2 linked regions of the Streptantibioticus cattleyicolor NRRL 8057 = DSM 46488 genome follow. The protein of the gene in region 1 interacts with the protein of each later gene in a pairwise test. Links are inferred from orthologs where the notes say so. Each region holds a gene or a part of one and is shown in the gene's direction. Other genes may lie near its edges.

The links. Proteins that work in one complex are often made in the same cells at the same time.
Region 2: the proteins of SCATT_RS27035 (region 1) and secA interact in binary tests that used the Escherichia coli proteins (3 or more experiments, as listed by UniProt). The link is inferred for Streptantibioticus cattleyicolor NRRL 8057 = DSM 46488 from one-to-one orthologs.

The regions. Positions count from the first base shown.
Region 1 is NC_017586.1:6,145,558-6,153,295, reverse strand. What follows is about bases 2,572-5,401. They hold SCATT_RS27035 (alkaline phosphatase), read left to right. Parts: upstream 2,572-3,222; coding sequence 3,223-4,581; downstream 4,582-5,401. Other genes in these bases: SCATT_RS27025 (BTAD domain-containing putative transcriptional regulator), read left to right, coding at 5,230-5,401; SCATT_RS27030 (vWA domain-containing protein), read right to left, coding at 4,626-5,159; SCATT_RS27040 (fibronectin type III domain-containing protein), read right to left, coding at 2,572-2,819. Outside these bases: SCATT_RS27055 (cytochrome P450), read right to left, coding at 1-1,225; SCATT_RS27050 (aldo/keto reductase), read right to left, coding at 1,315-2,145; SCATT_RS27045 (LysR family transcriptional regulator substrate-binding protein), read left to right, coding at 2,091-2,501; more of SCATT_RS27040, read right to left, coding at 2,508-2,571; more of SCATT_RS27025, read left to right, coding at 5,402-7,738.
Region 2 is NC_017586.1:2,124,532-2,127,955, reverse strand. Bases 128-3,424 are described here. They hold secA (preprotein translocase subunit SecA), read left to right. Parts: upstream 128-449; coding sequence 450-3,224; downstream 3,225-3,424. Other genes in these bases: SCATT_RS09365 (Rv3235 family protein), read right to left, coding at 3,308-3,424; SCATT_RS09375 (GNAT family N-acetyltransferase), read right to left, coding at 128-153. In the rest of the region: more of SCATT_RS09375, read right to left, coding at 1-127. UniProt on the Escherichia coli protein: Required for protein export, interacts with the SecYEG preprotein conducting channel.

The DNA.
Region 1 (7,738 bases):
ACCGGGGCGTCTCCGTCCAGGCGACCGGCAGTTCGTGGACGCCGTAGATGTTCATGTCGGTGCGGAGTTTCACCTGGTCGGCGGGGATGGCGAGGTGGAGGGTGGGGAAGCGGCGGAGGAGGCCGTCGAAGCCGGCGCGCATCTCTATGCGGGCGAGTTGCTGGCCGAGGCATTGGTGGACGCCGTGGCCGAAGGAGAGGTGGCCGCGGGCCTTGCGGTGGATGTCGAGGGTGTCGGGGTCGTCGAAGCGGTGGGGGTCGCGGTTGGCGGCGAGCAGGGAGACGACGACGGTCGACCCCTTCGGGATGGTCTCGCCGCCGAGTTCGATGTCTTCGGTGGCGTAGCGGTAGAAGACGTCGGCGAGGGAGAGGTAGCGCATCAGTTCCTCGACGGCGTCGGGGATCAGGCCGGGGTCGGCGCGCAGTTCGGCGAGTTGTCCGGGGTTCTCCAGGAGTGCGAAGGTGCCCAGCGCCAGCATGTTGGCGGTGGTCTCGTGGCCGGCGAGCAGCAGCAGGAAGGCGATGCCGGTCAGTTCCTCGATGGTGAGGTCGTCGTGGCGGGCGAGGTCGGACAGGATGTCGTCGCCGGGCTCGGCGCGCTTGCGGGTGACCAGTTCGGCGAGGTAGGTGGTCAACGCGTTGTACGCGCCCACCTTCTCCTCGACCGTCTGGTCCTTGACCAGGAACTGGGCGGAGTTGCTCTGGAAGGTCTCCCGGTCCTCGTAGGGGACACCGAGGAGTTCGCAGATCACCAGGGAGGGCACCGGCAGGGCGAACTCCTTGACCAGGTCGACCGGCGGGGTCAGCCGCGCCAGGGCGTCCAGTTGCCGCTCGGTGATGTCGATGATGTGCTCTTCGAGCATCTTCATGCGCTTGACGGTGAAGGCACCGGTGAGCTTGCGGCGCAGCCGGGTGTGGTCCGGCGGGTCCATGGCGATGAACATCCCCGGTATCTGCGGGGACGGTTCGGTGGGGGCGGGCATGCCGGGGGTCTGGTACGGCACGTGGACGATGCCGATGTCCAGGCGGGAGCTGAACCGGGTGTCGGCCATGACCTGGCGGACCGCGTCGTAACCGGTGACGAGCCAGCCCTCGTGGCCGTCGGGGAAGATCAGGGGCATGACCGGGCGGGCCTCGCGCATCCGGGTGATGCCGCGGGGCGGGTCGAAGGGGCCCGCGTCGCGCTCCGCGGGAAGGCCCTCGGGGATGGGAAGCGCTTGGCTCATCGGAAGTCCTTTCGTGACGCTTGTTGCGATCACGATCCCGGACGGGGCTGACATACGACTGTCACGGCCCTGACACCGCGCCCGGGCTCTCACGTACCGGGGCTCAGCCTCGCCAACTCGGCCTGCGACAGCGTGAGCCGGGCCGCCGCGGCGGAGTCGCGGATGGAGGCCGGGCGGCGGGCGCCGGGGATGGGGATCACCACCGGGGAGAGCGCCAGGTGCCAGGCGAGGCAGATCTGCTGCGGGCTGACACCCCGGTCGCGGGCGAGGGCGTGGAAGGGGGTGTCCGGGGGCGGTGTGGTGGTCCCCGGGTCGTCCACGGCGCTGACCGAGATTCCGCCGAGCGGGCTCCACGGCAGGAAGGCGAGGCCGAGCGCGGTGCACAGGTCGAGGGTGTCGCGGGTGGTGGGGTGGGCCGGGGAGAAGCGGTTCTGCACGGAGACGAGGCGTGGGCCGAGGATCTCCCGGGCGGTGCGGATCTGGTCGGGGTCGACGTTGGAGAGGCCGACCATCCGGATGGTTCCGGCGTCGGCCAGGTCGCGCAGCGCGCCGACGGAGTCGGCGAAGGGGACGGCGGGGTCCGGCTTGTGCAGTTGGTACAGGCCGATCGCCGCCACCCCGAGCCGGGCCGCCGACGCCTCGGCCGCGCGGCGCAGGTGGCGCGGGTCGCCGTGGACCGTCCACGTTCCGTCGCCGGGGCGGCCCCGGCCGCCCTTGGTGGCCACCAGGACGTCGTCCGCGCCGCTGCCGTAGGCGGCCAGCGCGCGGGCGACGAGCCGTTCGTTGTGGCCGAGTTCGTCCGCGTGCCACTGGTAGCAGTCGGCGGTGTCGATCAGCCGCACGCCCGCGTCGAGGGCGGCGCGTCGTGCTGCCGCGCCACCATCCGGCCGCGGCCCGCCACCGGTCCCGTCCCGAGCCACCGCACCTGGCCGAACTCGCCGATCAGCGCTGGATCCTGGGGTGCCGCAAGTCGGCCGACCAGCTCGTCCACTACGCCGATCTGGCCCACGTCGCGTTGCGGATCTCGTGCACCGCGACCGACTACGACTTCGCCCAGTCGCTCGTCCTCGCCGGGATCGGCATCGCGCTGATCCCCGAGATCGGGCTGACCCGCCACCCGGGGCTGGTCGCGCTCCCGCTGGCCGCGCTGAGCCCCCGCCGCCACCTGGGGCTCGCCCTCTCCCGTCGCCGTCGCGGCCCGGCCGCGCGGCTGGCCGAGGAGTTGGCGGCACGGCTGGCCGGCCAGGCGCAGGCCCGGGCCGAACCGGCCGCGTAGGTCGCGTCAGCGCTCCCGCGCCGCCGTCGTACCGCTGATCCGGCCGGGCCCGGCGGGCGCGGGGACCGGCAGGGACGCCGTGACGGTCACGCTGTACGGCGAGTAGTTGCCGGCCGCGTCGTAGGACCGGGCCCGGTACTCGTAACGGTGCCCGTCGGCGGGGAGCGGGTCGCAGACGGTGGCCGAGGCGGAACGCGGGTCGAAGGCGTGGTGGAGGACGACCGACCAGGTGTCGGAGGTCGCCTCGCGGCGCTCGATCTCGAAGCCGGTGAAGTCACGCAACGGTGCCGGAGCGCTGTCCGAGGCGGTCGCCTGCATGCCGTCGGCGCAGCGGCGCAGCGTCAGGTCGGGGGCGTACTGGGGGGCGACGGTGTCGGGGACGTCGAGCCAGAGTTCGTTCGGGGCGTAGGCGACGAGGCCGACCGCGCTGTAGGTGGTGGTGCCGCCGTCGTTGGTGACGAGGACCCGGTAGTGGCGGGTCTCGCCATCGGCGGTGACGGGGCCGGTGGTCCAGGTGTTGCCCTTACAGCGCGGAGACTCGTGAGGACGGCGGAAGGTTGCACGGTGCCGACGGCCCGGCGGTCACCGCTGATCATGCCCTGGCCAGCCGTTCTCGACCGTTCGTTTACCTTCGCTTTGCGAACGCATGGTGATCTGACGTCCGTCGTTCCCCGCATCCGCCCGTCGAACGCCACGACGGGCACCACAAGGAGTCGTTCCCATGCCCAGACCCACCCGCCGTCACCTCACCGTCGCCACCGCGCTGATCGCGGCCACCACGGCCGCCGTGGCCGTGACCACCACCGCCGGCGCCTTCGACGGCAAGGACCGGGCGAAGTCCGCGATCCAGGGCGGGAAGGCGAGGAACGTCATCCTGCTCATCGGCGACGGCATGGGCGACTCGGAGATCACCCTCGCCCGGGACTACACGGTCGGCGCCAACGGCCGCCTGAACATGGACGCGTTCCCGCTCACCGGCGCGTACACCACGTACGCCGTGCACGCCGACGGCACGCCGGACTACGTCACCGACTCCGCCGCCAGCGGCACCGGCTGGGCCACCGGCGTGAAGACGGTCAACGGACGCGTCTCCAAGACCCCCGGCACCGACAAGCCGGTGCGCACCCTGCTGGAGCTGGCCCAGCGCAACGGCTACGCCACCGGTGACGTCACCACCGCCGAACTCACCGACGCCACCCCGGCGGTGCTCGCCTCGCACGTGACCGACCGCTCCTGCCAGGGCCCGGCCGACATGGCCAAGTGCCCCACCGACACCATCGCCGCGGGCGGGCCGGGCTCCATCGCCGAGCAGGAGGTCGGTCACAAGGTCGACGTCCTCTTCGGCGGCGGCAGGCAGCGCTTCGACCAGAAGGTCACCGACGGCAGGTACAAGGGCCTCACCGTCACCGAGCAGGCACGCAGGCTCGGTTACCGGGTCGTCACCGACGACGCGTCGATGAAGGCGGCCGAGCCGGGGCGGCCGGTCCTCGGTCTCTTCGCCCCCGGCAACGTGCCCACCGAGTGGACCGGCAAGCCGGCCGCGGTCGGCGGCACGGACCCGCAGCGGTGCGTCACCTCCAACCCCGGCCGCCCGGCGGCCACCCCGAGCCTGGCCGACTCCGCGGCGAAGGCCATCCGCCTGCTGGAGGCCAAGCAGAAGCACTCCCGGCAGGGCTTCTTCCTCCAGATCGAGGGCGCCTCCATCGACAAGCAGGACCACGCCGCCGACCCCTGCGGCCAGATCGGCGAGACCGCCGCCTTCGACAAGGCGGTGCGGGTCGCCCGCGCCTACGCCGCCCAGCACCCCGACACCCTCGTCGTCACCACCGCCGACCACGGCCACACCAGCCAGATCGTCCCGCTGGAGGCCACCCCGCCCGGGCTCTCCGCCACCCTCGTCACCAACGAGGGCCAGCAGCTGAAGGTCAACTACTCGACCAACACCCCGGGCCGGTCCCAGGAGCACACCGGCACCCAGGTCCGCATCGCCGCCCAGGGCCCGCTGGCCTACCGCGTCCTCGGCGTCACCAACCAGACCGACCTGTTCACCACCGTCCGCGAGGCGCTGCGGCTGCGCTGAGCACCACCGCACGGGGGCCGCCCCGCCGTCCCGCCCCCCGTGCGTCAGCCCTCCTCGACCTCCAGCGCCTGCCTCGCCAGGCCGACGAAGGCCATGAAGGCGTCCCGGAAGTCCACGTACGCGGCGTCGTACTCCGCCCTGCGCTCGGGGCCGCCGTCACCGATGAGCGCCTTGAGCCGGGGCTGGACGCCGCGTGCCGCCTGCCGTACCCGTTCCGCGGCGGCGGAGACCTCGGCGGGCCCGTCGAGGCGGACCTCGTGGGTGGCCCGGTTCATGGCGCCGATGGCCGGGCCGATGCGTTCGTACATGCGCGTCAGGAGCCGGTCCTTGGTGTGCCGGTCGGGCGCGGCGTCGACGGCGTCGATCTCCCAGGTGACCTCCGAGAAGGCGTGCGCGCGGTTCATCATCTCCCGGTAGGTGGCCCGGCGCCGCTCGCGCTGTTCGCGCAGCGCCTGTGCCGTCGCCGTGGTCCGGGCCTGGACCAGCGCCGCGCGGGAGGTCGCCCGCGCGGTGATGTAACTCGCCCCGAGCGCGGTCAGCGCGGTGAGGACGCCGACCCACAGTCCGCTGTTCGCCATGGCCCAGGAGTCTGCCAGCGCCGGGGTGAGCGGGGGAGGTCCGCCGGCTCCCCCGTGGCAAAATCGGCGGGTGCAGATCGGGTTGCTGGGGCCGTTGGAGGTTCACGGGGACGACGGCGGCTCGGCCCAGGTGCCGGGGGCGCGGTTGCGCGGGCTGCTGGCCGCCCTCGCGCTCAAGCCGGGCCAGGTGGTCCCGAAGGCGTCGCTGGTCGACTGGATCTGGGGCGAGCAGCCGCCGGCGGACGCGGTGAACGCGTTGCAGCGCCTGGTGTCCCGGCTGCGGAAGGCGCTGCCGGACGGGGTGGTCGAGGGGCATACGGACGGCTACCGGCTGGCGGTGGAGCCCGACGCGGTGGACGCGGTGCGGTTCGAGCGTCTCGTCGGCGCGGCGCGGGGCGGCGCGGAGGACGGTTCCCGGCGGGTGGAGCCGCTGCGTGCGGCGCTGGGGCTGTGGCGCGGGGCGGCCCTGCAGGACGTCGGTCTGCGGGACAGCGCCGGGTTCGACGCCGCGGTCGCCCGGCTGGAGGCGATGCGGCTGACCGCCGTCGAGGAGCGGGCCGAGGCGGAGGTCACGCTGGGGGACGGCGCGCGGATGGTGGCGGAGTTGTCCGACCTGGTGGCCGCGCACCCGGTGCGGGAACGGCTCGTCGCCGCGCTGATGCGTGCGCTCGCCGCGGCCGGCCGGGACAGCGAGGCGCTGCTGGTGTACGAGCGGACGCGCGCGGCCCTGGCCGACACGCTGGGCGTCGATCCGTCGCCGGAGCTGTCGAAGGTCCATGTCGCCTTGCTGCGGGGGGAGTTGGGGCGGCGGGAGGCGGAGCGGCGGACCAATCTGCGGGCCGAGCTGACCAGTTTCGTGGGCAAGGACGCCGACGTGGCCGCGGTGCGTGAGCTGGTCGGCGCGCACCGGCTCACCACGCTGACCGGGCCGGGCGGTTCGGGAAAGACCAGGTTGGCCACGGAGACGGCGCGCACGCTCGTCGGCGAACTGCCGGGCGGGGCCTGGCTGGTGGAGCTGGCCGGTGTCGGCCCGGACGGTGACGTGGCGCGTGCGGCGCTGGCCGGGCTGGGCCTGCGGGACGCCATGCTCGGCGGCCACTCGACCGCGGAGTTGACGGACCGGCTGGTCGCCGCGATCCGTGAGCGGGAGGCGCTGCTGGTCCTGGACAACTGCGAGCACGTGATCGAGTCCGCGGCGGTCTTCGCCCACCGGGTGCTCGGCGAGTGCCGTCGGCTGCGCGTCCTGGCGACGAGCCGGGAACCGCTCGGCATCACCGGTGAGGCGCTGTGGCCGGTCGAGCCGCTGGCCCTGCCGGCCGAGGAGGCGGACCCGGACGAGATCGCCTCCTCCCCCGCCGTCCAGTTGCTGCGGGACCGGGCCGGGGCGGTGCGCCGGGACCTGGCGGCCGACGCCCGCACACTGGCGGTGATGGCCCGCGTCTGCCGGGCGCTGGACGGGATGCCGCTGGCGATCGAGCTGGCCGCGACCCGGTTGCGCACCATGTCCGTCGACCGGCTCGCCCAGCGCCTCGACGACCGGTTCCGCCTGCTGACCAGCGGCAGCCGCACCGCGCTCCCCCGCCACAAGACGCTGCGCGCGGTGGTCGACTGGAGCTGGGAGCTGCTCACCGACGCCGAACGGGCGGTGCTGCGCAGACTGTCGGTGTTCTCCGGCGGGGCGAGCCTGGAGGCGGCCGAACGGGTCTGCGCCGGCCCCGGGGCCGGGCCGGAGCAGGTGCTCGAACTGCTCACCGCGCTGACCGAGAAGTCACTGCTGCTCGCCGAGGACGGCGACGCACCCCGCTACCGCATGACCGGCACGATCAAGGAGTACGCCGGGCACCGGCTCGCCGAGGCGGGCGAGTTCGAGGCGGCACGCCGGGCGCATCTGGCCTTCTTCACCGAGCTGGCCGAGACCGCCGAGCCGTGTCTTCGCCGCGCCGGGCAACTGCGGTGGCTCACCGTGCTCGGCGCCGAGCACGACAACATCGGTGCCGCGATGCGCGGCGCGCTGGCGGCCGGCGAGGCGCGGGAGGCGATGCGGCTCGCGGCGGCGGCCGGCTGGTACTGGTGGCTCAGCGGGCGCCGGACCGAGGGGATGGAGCTGGTCTCCGTGGCCGCCAGGATGCCGGGCGAGGCGGCCGACGAGGTGCGGGCCATGGTGTACGGGCTGGTCGTGCTCTTCGTCAGCTCCGGGCGCGGTGACGCGCAGCAGGCGGCGGAGTGGATCCACGAGGCGTACCGGTTCAGCCGGCGCAGCGGGCGCGGCAACCCGCTGCTGGGACTGGCCGGCGCGCTGGAACGCCTGCTCCAGGGGCCCGACGCCATGCTCACGGCGTTCGAACCGCTGCTGGACGACGAGGACCCCTGGGTGCGCGCGCTGGCCCGGCTGCACATGGGCAAGATGCGGGTCGTGACCGGCCAGGAGGGGCGGGACGCGGACGTGTACCTGGAGACGGCGCTCGCCGAGTTCGAGGCGCTGGGTGAGCGGTTCGGGATCTCGTTCGCGCGGACGGAGCTGGCCGACCGGTTGACCGTGCGCGGCGAGTTCGCCGCCGCGTGCGACCACTACGAGCGGG
Region 2 (3,424 bases), 4.0 Mb from region 1 along the record:
GAACGCCTCGGCGCGGGCGCGGGTGTAGGGGGAGGGCACCGTGGTCCAGCGCGGGATCTCCGGATCCTGGCAGGCGGCGTGGACGGCGGCGGCGTCGCCCGGCTCCGGTGCCCGCAGCAGCAGGCGTTCGGTGGTCAGCGAAACGGGTTCCATCCACGGAGTATGGCGTTGCCCGGTGGCGGGGGGCACACCGTTTTCCCGGCCTGCGCGCCCGTGGGCGCCGGCCCGCCGGTGCCCCCTTTATGTACGTTTTCCGTCACCGCCCGGGGTGACAGCACGCCGGTCCTACGGCGGACCTCCCGACCCGCTGGTGTCCTCGCTTACGATGGCCGTTGCAGCGGGCCCTACAAGGACGTCCCCGGCGGGTCTCCCACCGGGGAGAGGGAACCACCCGCTGTGCCCAGCGCGAGAGTAACGTGCCAGGCCCGACCGGCAAGGAGCCAGCCTACGTGTCCGTCTTCGGCAAGATCCTGCGCGCAGGTGAGGGAAAGATCCTGCGCAAGCTGCACCGCATCGCGGACCAGGTCAATTCCATCGAAGAGGACTTCGTCAACCTGACGGATGCCGAGCTGCGGGGCCTCACCGACGAGTACAAGCAGCGTTACGCCGACGGCGAGAGCCTGGACGACCTGCTGCCCGAGGCGTTCGCCACGGTGCGCGAGGCGGCCAAGCGCGTGCTCGGCCAGCGCCACTACGACGTCCAGCTGATGGGCGGCGCCGCGCTGCACCTGGGGTACGTGGCCGAGATGCGCACCGGTGAGGGCAAGACGCTGGTGGGTACGTTGCCGGCGTATCTGAACGCGCTCTCCGACAAGGGCGTGCACCTGATCACCGTCAACGACTACCTGGCCGAGCGTGACTCGGAGTGGATGGGCCGGGTGCACCGCTTCCTGGGCCTGTCGGTGGGGTGCATCCTGGCGAACATGACCCCGGCCGAGCGCCGGGAGCAGTACGCCTGTGACGTCACGTACGGCACCAACAACGAGTTCGGCTTCGACTACCTGCGTGACAACATGGCGTGGTCGAAGGAGGAGTTGGTGCAGCGCGGCCACAACTTCGCGATCGTGGACGAGGTCGACTCGATCCTCATCGACGAGGCCCGTACCCCGCTGATCATCTCCGGCCCGGCCGACCAGGCCACCAAGTGGTACAGCGACTTCGCCAAGCTGGTGCTGCGCCTCAAGCTCGACCGCGACTACGAGGTGGACGAGAAGAAGCGCACGGTCGGCGTGCTGGAGGAGGGCGTCTCCCGGGTCGAGGACTGGCTGGGCATCGACAACCTCTACGAGTCGGTCAACACGCCGCTGGTCGGTTTCCTCAACAACGCGATCAAGGCCAAGGAGCTGTACAAGCGCGACAAGGACTACGTCGTCATGGACGGCGAGGTCATGATCGTGGACGAGCACACCGGCCGTATCCTCGCCGGCCGCCGCTACAACGAGGGCATGCACCAGGCGATCGAGGCGAAGGAGGGGGTGGAGATCCAGAACGAGAACCAGACGCTGGCCACCATCACCCTCCAGAACTTCTTCCGGCTGTACGACAAGTTGTCCGGGATGACCGGTACGGCGCTGACCGAGGCCGCCGAGTTCTACCAGATCTACAAGCTGGGCGTGGTGCCGATCCCGACCCACCGCTCGGTGCAGCGGCTGGACCGGCCGGACCTGATCTACCGCACCGAGGAGGCGAAGTTCGCGGCGGTCGTCGAGGACATCGCCGAGAAGCACGCCAAGGGCCAGCCGGTGCTGGTGGGCACCACCTCGGTGGAGAAGTCCGAGTACCTCTCGCAGCAGCTCGCCAAGCGCGGCGTGCCGCACGAGGTGCTCAACGCCAAGCAGCACGACCGGGAGGCGACGATCGTCGCCCAGGCCGGCCGCAAGGGTGCGGTGACGGTGGCCACCAACATGGCCGGCCGCGGCACCGACATCAAGCTCGGCGGCAACCCGGACGACCTCGCCGAGGCCGAGCTGCGGCAGCGCGGTCTGGACCCGGTGGAGCACGTCGAGGAGTGGGCGGCGGCGCTGCCGGAGGCGCTGGAGCGCGCCGAGGCGGCGGTCAAGGCCGAGTTCGAGGAGGTCAAGGAGCTCGGCGGGCTGTACGTGCTGGGTACCGAGCGCCACGAGTCGCGGCGTATCGACAACCAGCTGCGCGGCCGTTCCGGCCGTCAGGGCGACCCCGGCGAGTCGCGGTTCTACCTCTCGCTCGGTGACGACCTGATGCGGCTGTTCAAGGCCCAGATGGTCGAGCGCGTCATGGCCATGGCCAACGTGCCGGACGACGTGCCGATCGAGAACAAGATGGTCACCCGGGCGATCGCCTCCGCCCAGTCGCAGGTCGAGCAGCAGAACTTCGAGATCCGCAAGAACGTCCTCAAGTACGACGAGGTCCTCAACCGGCAGCGCGAGGTCATCTACGGTGAGCGCCGCCGGGTGCTGGAGGGCGAGGACCTGCGTGAGCAGATCGTCCACTTCATGGACGACACCATCGACGACTACGTCAAGGCGGAGACCTCCGAGGGGTTCGCGGAGGAGTGGGACCTGGAGAAGCTGTGGAGCGCCTTCGCCCAGCTGTACCCGGTCAAGGTCACCGTCGAGGACGTCGAGGAGGAGGCCGGGGACCGGGCCGGGGTCACCGCCGACCTCATCGCCGAGATGATCAAGGAAGACATCCACGAGCAGTACAAGCTCCGTGAGGAGCAGCTCGGTTCGGACATCATGCGTGAGCTGGAGCGCCGCGTGGTGCTGTCGGTGCTGGACCGCAAGTGGCGTGAGCACCTGTACGAGATGGACTACCTCCAGGAGGGCATCGGCCTGCGGGCCATGGCGCAGCGCGACCCGCTGGTGGAGTACCAGCGTGAGGGCTTCGACATGTTCAACGCGATGATGGACGGCATCAAGGAGGAGTCCGTCGGCTACCTGTTCAACCTGGAGGTCCAGGTGGAGCAGCAGGTCGAGGAGGTTCCGGTGGCGGCCGACGAGGTGCCGGCGCAGGGTGGCCAGGAGGCGGTGCCGGTGGGCGCCCCGCGGCCGGAGATCCGCGCCAAGGGCCTGGAGGCCCCGCAGCGCCCGGACCGGCTGCACTTCTCCGCGCCCAAGGTGGACGGTGAGGGCGACATCGTGGAGGGCGACTTCACCAGCGAGCCCGCCGCCGGCGAGGAGGGCGACGGGCTGACCCGCGCCGAGCGCCGCAAGCAGCAGAAGGGCGGCCGGCGCCGCAAGAAGTAGCGCCCCGCCGACCGAGGCCACCTCTGCCGGGCCGGTTCCGCATCGCGGGGCCGGCCTTCGGCGTTTCGCGGGGGCCGTCGCGCTCACCGCCACGAGGGGCCCGCGAAGTCCACGGCGGTGCACCGCCAGCGCTGGTCGGCGCCGCGTTCCAGGCGGAAGGCGAGGGCGCGTACGGCGGGGCCGGAGGCGACGGTGGCGAA